2 regions of the Sphingomonas cynarae genome follow, and region 1 is predicted to be linked to the other one. Evidence: riboswitches for the same ligand, from Rfam matches in the RefSeq annotation. Region 1 holds a riboswitch; the other holds the start of a gene.
The links. Region 1 has a riboswitch for cobalamin ahead of ABD719_RS01755 (TonB-dependent receptor plug domain-containing protein). Riboswitches for the same ligand answer to the same signal wherever they lie in the genome.
Positions count from the first base shown of each region.

Region 2: it holds a riboswitch for cobalamin, as region 1 does, so the genes downstream of both, cobW (cobalamin biosynthesis protein CobW) here and ABD719_RS01755 (TonB-dependent receptor plug domain-containing protein) in region 1, are expected to answer to the same signal.

Region 1 is NZ_BAABBF010000001.1:366,051-373,705, forward strand. It holds gene ABD719_RS01730 (hypothetical protein) at 99-497, opposite strand; gene ABD719_RS01735 (queuosine precursor transporter) at 526-1,200, opposite strand; gene ABD719_RS01740 (NupC/NupG family nucleoside CNT transporter) at 1,326-2,660, shown strand; gene ABD719_RS01745 (hypothetical protein) at 2,731-3,498, opposite strand; gene ABD719_RS01750 (Ros/MucR family transcriptional regulator) at 3,875-4,375, shown strand; cobalamin riboswitch at 4,620-4,842, shown strand; gene ABD719_RS01755 (TonB-dependent receptor plug domain-containing protein) at 5,042-6,997, shown strand; gene ABD719_RS01760 (ABC transporter substrate-binding protein) at 6,981-7,655, opposite strand, start outside.
Region 2 is NZ_BAABBF010000004.1:319,069-326,723, forward strand. It holds gene cobN (cobaltochelatase subunit CobN) at 1-653, opposite strand, end outside; gene cobW (cobalamin biosynthesis protein CobW) at 662-1,735, opposite strand; cobalamin riboswitch at 1,914-2,140, opposite strand; gene ABD719_RS10730 (DUF6894 family protein) at 2,308-2,559, shown strand; gene ABD719_RS10735 (amidohydrolase family protein) at 2,589-4,370, opposite strand; gene ABD719_RS10740 (TonB-dependent receptor plug domain-containing protein) at 4,388-7,495, opposite strand.

The DNA of each region.
Region 1 (7,655 bases):
ATGCCGGCTCTCGCTGTGATGCAAAACTCAAAAGTTTTGCATCAGGGCCGTCATCGTGGTCTTGGAATATGAGCGGGTTTTAAACGTTATAGCGCTTCTCAATTTGCTCGCGAAATAGAGAAAGCGTACTTTCGGACCAGCCACCATATCGCCGCAAAGACGATCGCGATCACAACCAAGGCGATACCCAATGCGGGACTATCATCTTGGCACGGTGCCGGCATGCCAGAGCATCCCCCCGCTTGCAAAACCATCATCAGCACGGGCATTCCTGGCACCACTAAGAACAGCACCGCCGCTAGCGGGCCAATTCCTTCTTCGGCGACCCGACGCAGAATCTTTCGATAATTTCTCATGGTTCCGCATACCTGCTTGCAGCAGCCAATCGCAATGACCGCTTTGATTAATGATGCAAAACTCACAAATTCCGCATCATTAGCTTTATGGCGTAAAATCAAGCAGATAGCCGATGCAGAATTTCGATGCACGACGAGCATATCAAGGTTGGGGTGATCGAACGGACCGTCAGGCCCGGTCCAGCCACCGCCCCAGCTTCACGAAAAAGGTGATCAGCAGCGGCACCAGCACGATCGACAGCACCACCTTGGTCAGCATCTGCCCCGCCATCAGCCCGGCGATCGGGCGTTCGCCGAGGAACGAGATGGTGATGAACAGCAGCGTGTCGACCACCTGGCTGACGATGCTGGCGATCATGCCGCGCAGCCAGATCAGCCGCCCGCCCCCCTCCGGCCGGTGCGACAGGCGCGCGAAGATCACGACGTTCAGCGTCTGCGAGATGCCATAGGATACCAGCCCCGCCAGCATCATCCGCGAGCTTTGTCCGACCACGACCGGGAACGCCTCGATCGCGGGCGGGTACATGCCGGGATCGTGCGGCAGCGCCAGCACCAGCTGGATCAGCGCCGCCGACACCAGCAGCGGGATGAACCCCAGCCGCACCAGCCGCGTCGCCGTCGCCTGCCCGTGCAGCTGCGCCACCGCGCTTGACATGGCGACCAGCAGCAGGAAGGCGAAGATGCCCGCCTCCACCGCCAGCGGCCCCAGCGCGACCTGCTTCACCCCCAGCACGCCCGCCATGCACACCATGCCGCCGTACAGCACTGCCAGCACGAACAGCGACCGGGTGATGACGTATGTCGGCGCGGATTGCGGGTCGGCGGCGGAATCGGGGCTATTCATCGGCGATTGCTAGCGCATCGCGGCGCCACGTCAAATCGCTGGCCCCGTCGCTATACGCCTGTATGGTGGATCACCGCGCAGCCGGCGGCCGCGTTCCACATGACATTGGCTTACGCGGAACCCTGATGAATCGTTTCCTGATCGGCATCGCCGGTATTCTCGTCATCCTCGGCATCGCGGTGGCCCTGTCGACGGATCGGCGCGCGATCCGGCTGCGCGTCGTCGGCGCCGCCTTCGCGCTGCAATCGCTGATCGCGGTGATGGTGCTGTACTGGGGGCCGGGGCGCGCGGCGCTCGCCACCGCGTCGCAAGGGGTGGCGGCGCTGCTCGGCTATTCGCAGCGCGGCACCGAATTCCTGTTCGGCAACCTCGCCAGTCCCGCGATCGGCGGCACCAGCTTCGCGATCGCGGCGCTGCCGGTCATCATCTTCTTCGCCAGCCTCGTCTCGATCCTCTATTATCTGGGGGTGATGCAGTTCGTGGTGCGCTGGGTCGGCGGCGGCATCGAATGGGTGATCGGCACCTCCAAGGTGGAATCGCTGTGCGCGGCGGCGAACATCTTCGTCGGCCAGTCCGAATCGCCGCTCGTCATCCGCCCCTATCTGGCCGGGCTGACGCCGCCGCAGGTCTTCACGGTGATGACCAGCGGCATGGCGGGCGTGGCGGGGACGATCCTGGCGGCCTATGCCTCGATGGGCATCCGCATCGATTTCCTGTTGGCGGCCAGTTTCATGGCGGCGCCGGGCGGCATCCTGATGGCCAAGATCATCATGCCCGACCGCACCGTGCCGCCGGAGGGCGAACTGCCACTGGGCGACCTGCCCGACGAGAACCGGCAGATCCATCTCGCCGAAACACGGATGAGTGGCGCCGGCCCCGCCTCGCTGCCGATCGAGGGAACCCCGGGCGAGCCCCTGCCCGAGGCGAGCCACGACGAGGAAAAGCCCGCCAACCTCATCATGGCCGCCGCGCAGGGTGCGCAGACCGGCGTGCGGCTGGCGGTGGCGGTCGGCGCGATGGTGCTCGCGTTCGTCGCGCTCGTGGCGCTCGCCAACGGGTTGCTCGGCGGGGTGGGGCGCTGGTTCGGGATCGCCGACCTGTCGTTCCAGGGGCTGCTCGGCTATGTCTTCGCGCCGGTCATGGTGTTGCTCAACGTGCCGTGGAGCGAGGCGGGGATCGCCGGCGGCCTGTTCGGGCAGAAGATCGTGCTGAACGAGTTCGTCGCCTATATCGATCTCGGCAAGCAGGCGGCGGTCCTGTCGCCGCATACCGTCGCGGTCGTGACGTTCGCGTTGTGCGGCTTCGCCAATTTCTCGTCGATCGCGATCCAGATGGCGGTGACCGGCAGCCTGGCGCCCAACCAGCGCCCGGTGATCGCCCGGCTCGGCATCCGCGCGCTCGTGGCGGGCAGTCTCGCGAACCTGATGTCGGCGGCGCTGGCGGGCCTGCTGCTGACCTGACCGGCTTTCCGCCCCGTCCGAACTACCCACCCGAATGTTTCCCGCGGGAAACATTCGGGTGGGGCAGCGATCAGGCTATATCCCGCACCGTCGCGCTCGTCTCCAGCACATGCACGCCGGTGACGATGCCGTGCGGGTTCATATACGCCTCCGCTTCGGCCGATGCGGCCATGTGGTCGTAATCCGCCGCGATCGGGCTGACATGGCGCAGCGCGGCGCCATCGACCACCCCGGTCTTGAATCCGCGCTTCGCCGCCAGCACCGGCCATACCATGTCGACCCCCCAGCCGAACCGGAGGCTGGGCATCGGCAGCGTCAGGTCGAACACCTCGCGCCGCAATGCGATGATCGGCCCGATCTCTGCATAGTTGGTCTGGCGCACCAGCACGCCGTGCTGCCGCTTGGTGATGCGGTGGCTCCAGTAGGAAAAGGCGCGCTGCGCCGGCCCGGCAATCTTAAGCTCGGCATATTCCGCCAGGGCGATGAAAGTATCGGTGAAATGCTCGGGCAGTTCGACATCGTCGTCCACCATGATGACCCAGTCGAACCGCGACAGGTCGTGGCGTTCGAGCAGGACGTTGACGTTGTCGAGCTTGCCCAGTTTCTCCACGCCCTTGCTGTCGAAGGTCATGCGGTGCCGCGTGCTGGCCATCTGTTCGTAGATGCGATCGAGCGAGCCGGGCCGTCGGGGCGACTGCACGCCGACGACGAGGATCGCGAGACCGGGCAGGTCGGCATAGAAGGACGACCGGCGCAGGCGTTCCAGCTTCGGCCGGATCGCGCGATCGGCCAACACGTCCTCGACCCGTGAGGTATAGGGGCCGATGCGGCGTGCCACTGCCCGTCTGAGCCGCTGGTGAAAAGTGATATGCCGTCTCCCCGATGCCGGGTCGGCGGCCCCGTGCCGCCCTTCGCCGCCCGCCGCCGCCGCCCCTGGCTGGATGGCTGCTCTATCAATACCGCGCCATCCCGCCAAGCACCGGCTGCGGCGATCCCGTGCCGCCCCGGCACGCCGCCCTGTCGTGACCTGTGGCCCGCCGATACGGGATCGGGATCGTTCGTTGCATTCATCTACGGGTAACATGATCGATCTGTGTGGTTATTCGCACCGCATCGGCCTTTTTGCCGTTCGATATTGGGATTGACCATTTCTGATCTGTATATTGACGGCACCTGTTGCTACGTTACGGGGGGTGGTGATGAAGGAGCATATCATGTCCGACGAAAACCCTGACAACAACGCGGTGGAACTGGCTATCGAGCTGACGATTGCTTGGCTGGGCAATCCCAACACTCGCATTTCTGCCGAAGAGGTGCCGGCGTTCCTTGGCAAGATGCACGAGACGGTGTCGACGCTGCTCGGTACGGGCGTCCAGCCCGCGGCCCCGGCCGAACCGGCGGGTGATTTCACCCCCGCGGTCACCGCCCGCAAGTCGTTGGCGTCGAAGGATCACATCATCTCGATGATCGACGGCAAGCCGTACAAGACGCTGCGCCGGCACCTGGCGACCCATGGGCTGACCCCGGCAGAATATCGTGACCGCTATGGCCTGAAGCCAGACTATCCGATGGTTGCCGAGAATTATTCGGAAAGCCGTCGCGCGATGGCCAAGAAGATCGGCCTCGGCCGCAAGCCCGGTGCGCGCAAGGCGGACGAAAACGCCGCCCCGGCCCCGGCCCGCCGTCGCAAGGCGGACGCTCCCGCCGGCGAATGACCCGTCGGGTCGCCGGCGCCCGTCGCCGTGCGACCAGTCGATCGACACCCGTGCCGGGACACCCCCGGCGCGGGTGTCGTCATGTTAGGGCGATGGCGTTTCGATCATGATGGCACTGGCGTGCCCGGTTTCGTCATCGCTTCGCGACGCTCGCGATGACGCCGGGGGCTTGGCCGCGTCCCAAAATCGCGTTGGCGTCCGTGCCGCATTGCGGTAGGGCGCCGCCGGACCACGACGAATGTCGCGGTCCATCGATCGTGCCGGTGTCCCGAAAGGGGCTTGAATGTGGAATGCGGTGCGGAGGGCTCGCCCTCCCAATCCGCAGCTGTCCCTGCAACTGTCAGCGGCGAGCGAGACGTACGGGCCCGGCCAATCGGTCGGGCGGCCACTGGATCACCCGATCCGGGAAGGCGTAGGTCGAGCCTTGACCCGTGAGCCAGGAGACCTGCCGGCACCGTCGCTCATGCTTTGGTCCAGGGGTTGGCCGGGGCACGGACAGGATTCCGTTCGAGCGACGAACATGGCGGCCGGGGCCGCGACGGGACTGGAGCAGCCGGGCGTCGCGTCCGCCGGGCGCGCATCGGTCCCGGTGTTCGCGCGTGCCCATGGGGTGCGGGCGGAAACGGCCCCGCGTCCGCGTCGTCCGATGGCGCGGGGGGACTGTTCATGAAGACCATCGTTTCACTGCTGGCGTCGGCCGCCATCGGCCTTGCCGCCGCGCCTGCCGCCGCCCGGCCTGCCACCGTGCAGGGCGATCCGACCCTGCCGACCCGCGATGCGGCGGGCAACGAGATCGTCGTCACCGCCTCGCGCTCGGGGGAGGGCACGCCGGTCGCCGATCTGCCCGCCTCGGTGACGCTGCTCGATGCCGCCGCGTTGCAGGAGCGTCAGACCCGGATCGTGTCGGACATTCTGCGCGACGTGCCGGGGCTGGCGGTCAGCCGTACCGGCGGGGTCGGCGGGATGACGCAGGTGCGCATCCGCGGCAGCGAGAGCAACCATGTGCTGGTCCTGATCGACGGCATCGAGGTGTCCGACCCCTTTCAGGGCGAATATGATTTCGGCACGCTGATCGCGGACGAGGCGGCGCGGATCGAGGTGTTGCGCGGCCAGCAATCGTCGCTCTACGGCTCCGACGCGATCGGCGGCGTCATCCAGTACATCACGCTGACCGGCCGCGAGCGGCCCGGCGTCTCGCTGCGCGCGGAAGGTGGCTCGTTCGGCACCGCCGCCGGCGGCGCCCGGATCGCGGGGGCGGGCGACACGGTCGATTATGCGGTGTCCGGCTCGGTCTATCACACCGGCGGCACGCCCACCGCGCGCGGCGGCAGTCGCGATATCGGATCGACCAGCGTCGGCACCACCGCCAAGGCGACATGGACGCCGTCGTCCACCTTCAAGCTGACCGGTGTCGGCCGCTACAGCTATACCGATGCCGACAACAACGATCCGGCGACCAGCGGGCCGCTGTTCGGCTACACCGTCGACAGCCCGGGCGTCCATTCGCGCGTGCAGGGCTTCTACGGTCTCGCCCGCGCCGAACTGGCCCTGGCGGACGGGCGCTGGACCAGTGCGCTGACCGGGCAGTTCGCCGATACGAACCGCAAGGGCTATGGCAGCACCGGGCTGGCGAACGGCAATAGCGGCCGCCGCTACAAGGGCTCGTTCGAGACGAGCTACCGGATCGATACCGGTGCGCTGGTCAGCCGGATCACCGGCGCGGTCGATTACGAGCGGGAATCGTTCCGCAACCTTACCCCCGGCGGCTTCGCCTTCACCGGCCGCCGCGCGACCGAGAACTGGGGCTTCGTCGGCCAGTATGAAGGCAATGTCGGCGATGCGCTGTCGCTCGGCGCGTCGGTGCGGCACGACCGCAACGACCGGTTCGCCGATCCCACCACCTTCCGTCTCCAGGCCGGTTACCGGCTGCCGTTCGGTCTGCGCGCGCGCGGCGCCTATGGCACCGGCGTCAAGAATCCCGGCTATTTCGAGCTCTTCGGCTTTGCGGACGGCCGGTACATCGGCAATCCCGATCTGCGCCCCGAAAAGTCGAAGGGCTGGGAAGCGGGACTGGATCAGGAGATCGCGGGTGGCCGCGCGACGGTGGGCGCGACGTATTTCGAAAGCAGGCTGGAAGACGAGATATTCACCACCTTCCTCGCCCCCGATTTCCTCGCTTCTCCCAGCAACCGCACCACCCGGTCACGCCAGCACGGCGTGGAGGCGTTCGTGTCTGCCCGTCCGATCGACCAGCTCCGTTTCGATCTGGCCTATACCTATCTCAAGGCGCGCGAGGACGGCACGGTCGAGGTGCGCCGCCCGAAGCACGTCGCCAGCCTGAACACCACGGTGTTCAGTCGCGACAAGCGTTTCGCCGGCACGCTGACGTTGCGCTACAACGGCCGGCAGGACGATGTGGCGTTCATCGACCCCAGCTTCGTGCCGGTGCGCGTGTCGTTGCGCGAATATGCGCTGGTCAATCTGAACGCGGAATACCGGCTGACCGATCGCCTGTCGGTGTTCGGCCGGGTCGAAAACCTGCTCGCCGAACGCTATGAGGAGGTGTTCAGCTTCGCGACGCCGGGCCGTGCCGCCTATGGCGGGGTCAGGGCGTCGTTCTGACCGGGCGTGCGGGGCCGCGCCGGTCGGCGGCGCGGACCTGCGCGGCGAGCAGCGCGACCGCGCGGGCATAGGCGGGGCCGCCGCACACCGTCAGCGGCTGCGGGATGTACAGCCGCCGCGCGGGCGGCACCGCCGCGTCCAGCACCGGGTGATGCAGCGCCGCGGTGCCGCGATCGGTGGCCACCCGCGTATCCGCCTCCATCACTAGGAAGGCGGGGCGTGCCAGCGCCATCTCTTCCAGCGACAAGGTCGACAGCGGGGGGCGGCCGAGCCGCCGGGCCAGATTGACCAGCCCGACGCGGGCCATCATGTCGTCGACCAGCGTGCCGGTGCCGGTCAGGTACCCCTGCCGCTGGTAATAGGCCGCCACCCGCCCGCGCCCCGGCGGCGGACCGACCGCGGCGAGATCCGCGCGCATCGCCGCGATCAGCCGCTTCCCCCGCGCCGGGTGGCCGACCGCCGCCGCGACCGTTGCGATCGCCTGTTCGATCCCGGCGACGTCGTTCTGCAACGGCAGGTCGATCATCGCCGCCGCCGGCAGCCGCAACGGCGCGATCGCCGCCCGCGTCCGGAATGGCGCGCCGATGACGAGGTCGGGGCGCAGCGCCATCACCTCCTCCGCGCTGCGCCGGGTGAACGGCCAGCGCCGCGCCTGTTC
Region 2 (7,655 bases), on a different contig from region 1:
GCGAGCAGATAGGATCGATAGAAGATCAGCAGGATACGTCCGGCGGATCCGGTTTCCGGCTGCATCATCGCGGCGGCAGGGCAGGTGACGCCCCCGTCGTTACTCCAGGCGCCGACGTTCGCCGGCGCGGCGGCCATGCGTACCGGTCCGCTGTAGAGCCCGGCCGCCGCCGCCAGTTCCGCCAGCGCCGCCTGTGCCGCCGCCGCGCCCCCCGCGTCGCACGTTGTCGCCAGCCGTTGCCGCGTCGCCGGCGCCACCGTCGATGCCGCCGCCAGCCGGTCGTCCTCGCGCCCGTCCGCGGCCAGCACCGCCAGCGCGATCCCGCGTGACCGGGCAAGCTGCTCCACCTGTTGCAATCCATAGGACCAGTAGGACCGCCCGCCGATCAGCCGGATCAGGATGGCCTTCGCCCCCGACAGGGTGGCATCGACATAGGTGTCGACCGACAGCGGATGGGTGAGGTCGGCCAGATTGGCGAGGCGCAGCGACGGCAGCGTCGCGCCGCCCGCTGCCGCCGCATGCCACCCCGCCGCGAAGGCGCCCAGATCGCTGTCGGAGAAGGAGAGGACGACGAGATCGGCGGGCGGCTGACCCAGATCGCGCGGGGTCGCCGTTTCCTCCAGCCCGTGGCTCTCCCGAAAGACGACGTGCATCGTGCCGCTCAGCCGTTCAGCACGGCCCCGATCGTGGCGGCATCGATCCGGTCATGCTCGGCGATCACGACCAGCGTGGTGCGTCGTGCCTCGTCCATTCGCCAAGGCCGGTCATACTGGATGCGGACCCGGGCGCCGACCGCCTGCACCAGCAGCCGCATCGGCTTGCCGCGCACGGCGGCATAGCCCTTCACCCGCAGGATATCGTGATCGCGCGCCAGCGTCTCGATCCGGGCGACCAGCGTCGCGGGATCGTCGATCTCGCCGGCCGCGTGGACCAGACTGTCGAAATCGTCATGCTCGTGATCGTCCTCGCCGTCGTGGTGCGAGGGGCGGGCGGCGATATCGTCCTCCGCCGCCGCGTTCAGGCCGAGGATCACGGCGGGGTCGATCACGCCGTCCACCAGTTCGACGACGGGAACCGGGCGCGGCGCCTCCGCCGCGATCGTGGCGCGGGCGGCGGCGACGCCCTCCGGCCCGGCCAGATCGGCCTTGGTCAGCAGGACGATATCGGCGCAGGCCAGCTGGTCCTCGAACACCTCGGACAGCGGGGTCTCGTGGTCGATGCCCGGATCGGCCGCCCGCTGCGCTGCCAGCGCGGCCAGATCGGGGGCGAAGCGCCCGGCGGCGACCGCCTCCGCATCGGCCAGCGCGATCACGCCGTCGACGGTGATGCGCGATCGGATCGCCGGCCAGTCGAACGCCTTCAGCAACGGCTTGGGAAGCGCCAGTCCGGATGTCTCGATCAGGATATGGTCGGGGCGCGGCGTCATCGCCAGCAGGTGTTCGACCGTGGGAATGAAGTCGTCCGCCACGGTGCAGCAGATGCAGCCATTGGCCAGCTCGACCACGTTTTCCGCCGGGCAATCGGGGATCGCGCAGCCCTTCAATATGTCGCCGTCGATGCCCAGCGTGCCGAATTCGTTGACGACCACCGCCAGCCGGCGGCCGGCGGCATGGCGGATCAGATGGCTGATGAGCGTCGTCTTCCCCGCGCCCAGGAATCCGGTGACGATGGTGACGGGAACCTTGGCGAGATTCGGGGCGAGATTCGAAACAGGACTCTGTACGGAATCGGACACGGTGTTTCCTTCGCGAGCGCAGGCGACGACGAGGCGGCGGGGCTGCACGAAGGCCGATGGGCGAACGACGGACGGATGGCTCGAAGGCCGCCCGCAGCGCGCATCGATGCGACCCCGGCCGCATGGATTCGTCGCTCAGACGGAACACCGTGCCCCGGCCATCCCCTGGACCCGAGCAAGAGCGACCGTTACGTCGGCAGGTTTCCTGGCTCGCGGGTCGTCGTTCCGGTCACGGCCTTCCCAGCCGGGCGAACCCGATGCCAGTGGCCGCCTGTCCGTCGCCGGTCAGGCATGTGTCCGTCACTCGCCGCTTACAGTTGCAGGGACAGCCGCGGATTCGAAGCGTCGCTTCTCACCGCATTCCCATTTACGCCCTTGTCGGGCACCGACGCGATCTGATGGTCCGGTGGAACCGGGCCGATGCAGCGCTTACCGGGTGGCAACCGTCTTGCCAATCGCGTAACGGCCGAATTTCAGACACTCCGGTGCCGGATCGTCGATGGCGACATCGTACCGGAACCGGCCTTTTTCAGGTTAATGACACACTTGCCGTTTCCAACGATGTGCCGCGGATGATGCAATATTATTTCAGGCTGATGGGTCCCGGACGTGAGCGGATTCCCGTCGAGGCCGAAGGACTGGACGACGCGCGCAATGCCGCGGTCCGCTATCTCGGTGAGTATCTGTCCAGTCATCCGGGCTTTGCCGACGAGGGGCATTGGCAACTCAATGTCGAGAACGACGTCGGGCAATCGCTGCTGCATGTCATCATCGCCACGGTGGTGCCGCGCGGTTCGGGAACGGCCGGCGCGACCGGGAGCTGACGCTCCCGGGCCCGGCCCGTGACCGGATTTCAATAGAAACGGATATCGTCCAGCGTGACGCCCAGCGTCGCGCCGGGCGGTCGCGTCGCGCCGATCTCCACCGTCACGATGTCGGTGCCGGTCCACGCGGCGCCCGGTTTGCCGCCGCGTGCCACCGGACTTAACGTGGCCAACGGCACCTCCACGGTCTTCCAGCCGGCCGTGCCGTCGATACTGGTCGACCAGCTCCCGGTCGGCCCGTTCAGGCGCAGCGTGTACCGGCCGGGACCCATGATATCGAACCGCACGCCGCTGTATCCGCGCACGTCGACCGGGGTCACCGATCCACGCGTCAGCGGGATCGCGACACCCGCATAGGCATCGTCCTTCATCGCCATCCGCGCGGACAGCAGCAGCGCGTGGCCGCCCTCCGCGCGGGGCACGATCTGGCTGATCTCCACCGTCCGGTCGATCCCGCCATCGCCCGTCTCCAGCCGCAGCGTATCCAGCGTGCTGCGCCCGTCCGCCCGCTCGAAATCGTCGAGCAGGGGGGCGACCTTCACCGGCGGCAGGAATGTCGCACGGTTGCCGGCGGGCAGGGGCGGCGCGCCCTTGCCGAAGACGAGGCGGCCGTCGATCACTACCTGCGACACCTTGTGGACGTCGGCGATATCATCCCATGGGCGGCCGTCGATCAGGATCAGGTCGGCGCGCTTGCCGGCCGCGATCGTGCCGCGATCGCCGTCCAGCGCCATGATCCGCGCACTGGTGGCGGTGCCGGCGACCAGCGCCTGCGCCGGGGTCAGCCCGGCCCGCACCAGCAGTTCCAGTTCGCGCAACGTCGAGATGCCGTGCGGCGTATCGGGCATCCCCGCGTCCGTCCCCAGCCCGATCGGCACCCCCGCGTCGAACATCGTCTTCACATTGGCCAGCGCATGGCCGAACTTGGCGATGCCCTGTCGATAGCGCGGGGTGTTGGTATCCGCGGGCTTGCCCGCCTTGTCGGGGTCATAGACCGCCAGCGTCGGGGCCATCGCCATCTTCGCGGTCACGACGGTGGCGAGCGTCGCGGGATCGATCGGCCGGTCCTGCAATCCGTGCGCCAAGGCGTCGATCCCGGCGCGTGCCGCGATGGCACCGCGATCGACCGTGACGGTATGGGTCAGCACCTTCAGCTTCGCGTCATGCGCGGCGGCGACCAGCGCCTTCAGCGTGCCCTCGTCCATGCTGGTGTTGTCGGGGGCCAGGCCATAGCGCCAGCCATCGGTGAACGCCTTGATCAGGTCCGGGCGGTACGGCTTCAGCCGCTCGATCGCGGCGCGTGCGGCCTGCGGCGTGTTGATCCAGATGGTGGTCGACTGGTCCGCCCAGTCCGCGCCGTGTCCGCCCGGCGTGCTGATCCGCGCGGCGAAATTGACGTGCGGCGCCACCAGCGACGCCAGCCACGCCCGGCGCGGCGCATAGCTTTCGGGCTGTTCGTGGAAATCGTTCACCGTCGTCACCCCGGCGGCGACATAGGCGGTGGCGATCTGCGGTGTCGTGTCCGGCTCGCCCGCCGGGGTCCAGTGGGTATGCAGGTCGAAGAAGCCGGGGAGCAGCGCCTTGCCCCGGCCGTCGATGATCCGCACGCCGGCCGGGGGCTTCAGCCCCGGTCCGACCCGGACGATGCGGCCGTCCTCCACCAGCACCGTCGCGATGCGGGGGGCCGCGCCGGTGGCATCGAACACCGTCGCGCCGACGATCGCCAGGCTGCCCTCCTTCGGGGCGGCGATCGAAGGGGTGGCGATGGCGGCGATCCCGCCCAGCAGCAGGGCGGCGGTGATGCGGATCATGACGGCTCCTTCGTCCATCAGAAACGATGGCGGATATTGGCGTACCAGTAACGGCGCGTCGGCGTGTAGAGCGTACCCAGATAGCCGTTCGAGGACAGCGACGGCTTCTCGTCGGTCAGGTTGCGTACGCCCAGCCGGATGCTGGTGCCGGCCAGCGTGCCGCCGGTGAAGCGGTATTCGCCGTACAGGTTGCCGGTGATCTGGTCGTCGACGATCCACGGATCGCCCGCGCTGTCGATCAGGCCGGTATCCTCGACGCTGCCGATATATTGCGTGAAGCCGCTCAGCGTGACGTTCTCGATCGACCAGGTCAGCACGCCCGACCATTTCCACGTCGGCCGCGAGTTCTGCCGCCGCAGGTCGCCGCCGCCGGTGATCGCGGTGCCGGCGTTGATCTGCCCCGCCTCCCGCGCCGCCAGCAGTGCGGCGATGCCGGGGGAGGGGTCCTGATAGAATTTCAGCAGATGCGCGATGTTCAACGAGGCGCTGAAATCTCCGACCCCGGTGTTGCGCACCTGATAGATCGCGTTGAAATCCAGCCCGCGCACCGTCTGCGGCAACAGGTTGGCATAGCGGTCGGTGACGTACAGCACCTGTCCGGCGGGCGTCAGGCGGGTGCCGGCGAACGCGGCGATATCGTCCGCCGTCGGCGCGGCGCGGACGACGTTGGGGTTGGTCTGCCCGCTCTGGCGCAACAGATAGTCCAGCGTCAGGGCGTTGCCCTCGCCGAAGATGCCGACCAGCCCGGTCTGGCGCACCTGCCAGTAATCGCCGGTCAGCGTCAGCGACCCCAGCCCGGCGGGCAGCGGCGGCTCCAGCACCGCGCCGAACGACAGGGTTTCGGCGCGTTCGGGATCGAGATCGGGATTGCCCGATCGCTGCGCCGTCGTCGTCTGTGCCCGCGCGCAACCGGCGAAACTGGTGATCCGCCCGGCACGCAGGTCCGCCTCGCAGAACGCATAGTCGGTGCGGGTATTGGTCCGCGTGACGAGCGCGGCGTTGACCTGTTCCAGATTGGGCGCGCGGAACGATTTCGCCCATGATCCGCGCAGGCGGATGCCGCGCACGATATCCCACGCGCCCGCCACCTTGGGCACCGCGATATCGCCGAAATCGCTATAGCGTTCGAACCGGCCCGCCACCTGCAGGCTGATCGACCGGATGAGGGGCACGTTCATTTCCGGCGACACCACCGGGATCGCCAGCTCTCCATAGGCCGCGAACACCTCGCGCTTGCCGCTGGTGTCGGGATTGACGCTGGAATTGGCGAAGTCGCCCACCGGGATCGCGGTCGCCGAATCGCGGAAGGTGATGGTGCCGTCGATCCGTGCGTCGCGATCGTCCAGTTGCGTCTCGCGTCGTGCCTCGATACCCGCCGCGAAGCCCACATCGCCGCCCGGCAGGGTCAGCAGATCCTGCTTCGACAGGCGGAAATCGAACGTCGCGAGCGTCGATTTGGTGAAGCGGGTCAGGGACTCGCGGATCGCGTCGATCGTCGACTGGCGGTTGGGGGTGGCATCGCCGATCGACGGTGTCGCCAGCGTGCCGCCGTTGAACACGTTATAGGCGTCGGGCGTCGACAGGCCGAGATAATAGGCCAGCTTGGTCCGCGAGATGTTGTCGCTCACGTCGCGCACCGTCGCCTCGGAATAGCTGCCGGCGGTTTCCCAGTTGAACCCGTTCGCCTCGCCCCGCAGCCCGAACAACCCGCGATACTGCTGGTTCTTGACCGATACGTTGATGTTGCCGAGGTCGGAGAAGGAATAGTTGCGGATCGTGACCGGCAGGCCGGCGGCGGGGACGTTGGTGCCGGCGATCCGATTGGGGTTGGCGGTGCCGTCGGCAAAGGTCGCCGCGCCGAACGGATTCCAGTAGTTGCTCGCCGCCACCGTGATCGGGATCGAGGTCAGCGTCTGGATCGGGCTCTGCTGCGCGTGGGTCTTGCCGCGATAATAGCCGCCCTCCCAGAATGCCGTGACGCTGTCGTCCAGATCGTAATGCCCGGTCAGGAACAGGTTGATGCGGTTGAGCGAGGGGATGACGCTGGTATTCTGCGCCTGCGTATCCTGCCGCAGGTCGCGGTCGACCCCGGCGGTCGCCAGCGCGCCGTCGTCGATGCACAGCCCGTTGCCCGTCGCGAGCTGGCACCCGGTCGAGGTCGTCGGCTGGATATGGAACAGCCCCGATGCGCTGGTCAGCGCGGTCGTCGTGCCGGACGCGGTGCGGCGTATCGTACCGAAGGCGGCCGGCGTCTGCGCGGACAGCCACGGCGTCGTCACGCTGCGCCCGTCGAGCGAGGTCGCCGCTTCGAACCGGGTGCCCGCGAACAGTGCGCGCTTGTCGGACGAGGCGGTGAAATCCTGCTCGGTCGTGTCCAGCCCGGTGCCGCGATCATAATTGGCGAACAGCGTGATGTTGCCGCGGCCGCCCGCGAAATTGCTGCCGAACACGCCATTGGCGTTGAATTCGCGGAACCGCGTGCCCTCCGCCCCGCCATACTGGATCGACAGGTCGCCACCGTTGAAGTCGGACTTCAGCACGGTGTTCACCACGCCCGCCACCGCATCTGCGCCATAGATCGCGGCGGCGCCGTCGCGCAGCACCTCCAGCCGCTCCAGCCCGTTCACGGGGATCGCATTGGTGTTGTAGGTCAGCACCGGCACCAGCTGGTCGTTCGCCTGGCTGGTCGGATGCGCGACGACGCGCCGGCCGTTCAGCAGCACCAGCGTATTGCCGATCCCCAGATTGCGCAGATTGACCGATCCGATGTCGCCGCGCGCCGAATTGCTGCTGCCCGGCAGATAGGCGCTGTTGAACGTCACGTCGCCGAATTGCGGGATCGACCGGAACAGCTCGTCCCCCGATACCGCACCCGATGCCGCGATCTCGCGCTGGCCGATCACCGTCACCGGCAGCGCATCGTTGACCTTCGCACCCCTGATCTGCGAGCCGACCACGACGATGTCGTCCGCCGCCGTCTGATCGCCGTCCTGTGTCTCCTCGACTGCCGCCGATGCCTGGGCCGGAACGCCCTGCGCCGCGACCGGCGGGGCGATCGCTGCGATCGTCGCCGCGATCGTGCTGGTCCGCAGCGCAAGCGCCGTCCGTTGCCAACTCCGTGTCATTCCATGGTCCCCCGATCATGATGGCGCCGATCGTCGTGCGATCGCCGTCCCTCACCCTGTCAGACGCCACAAATGCCAATGTCCGGACCTTTGACAGAAAATTTTTGTTTAGGGCGGTGCCGCCCGGGCGGCGAACCGGTGGCGTCCGCGGGCTTTCCCG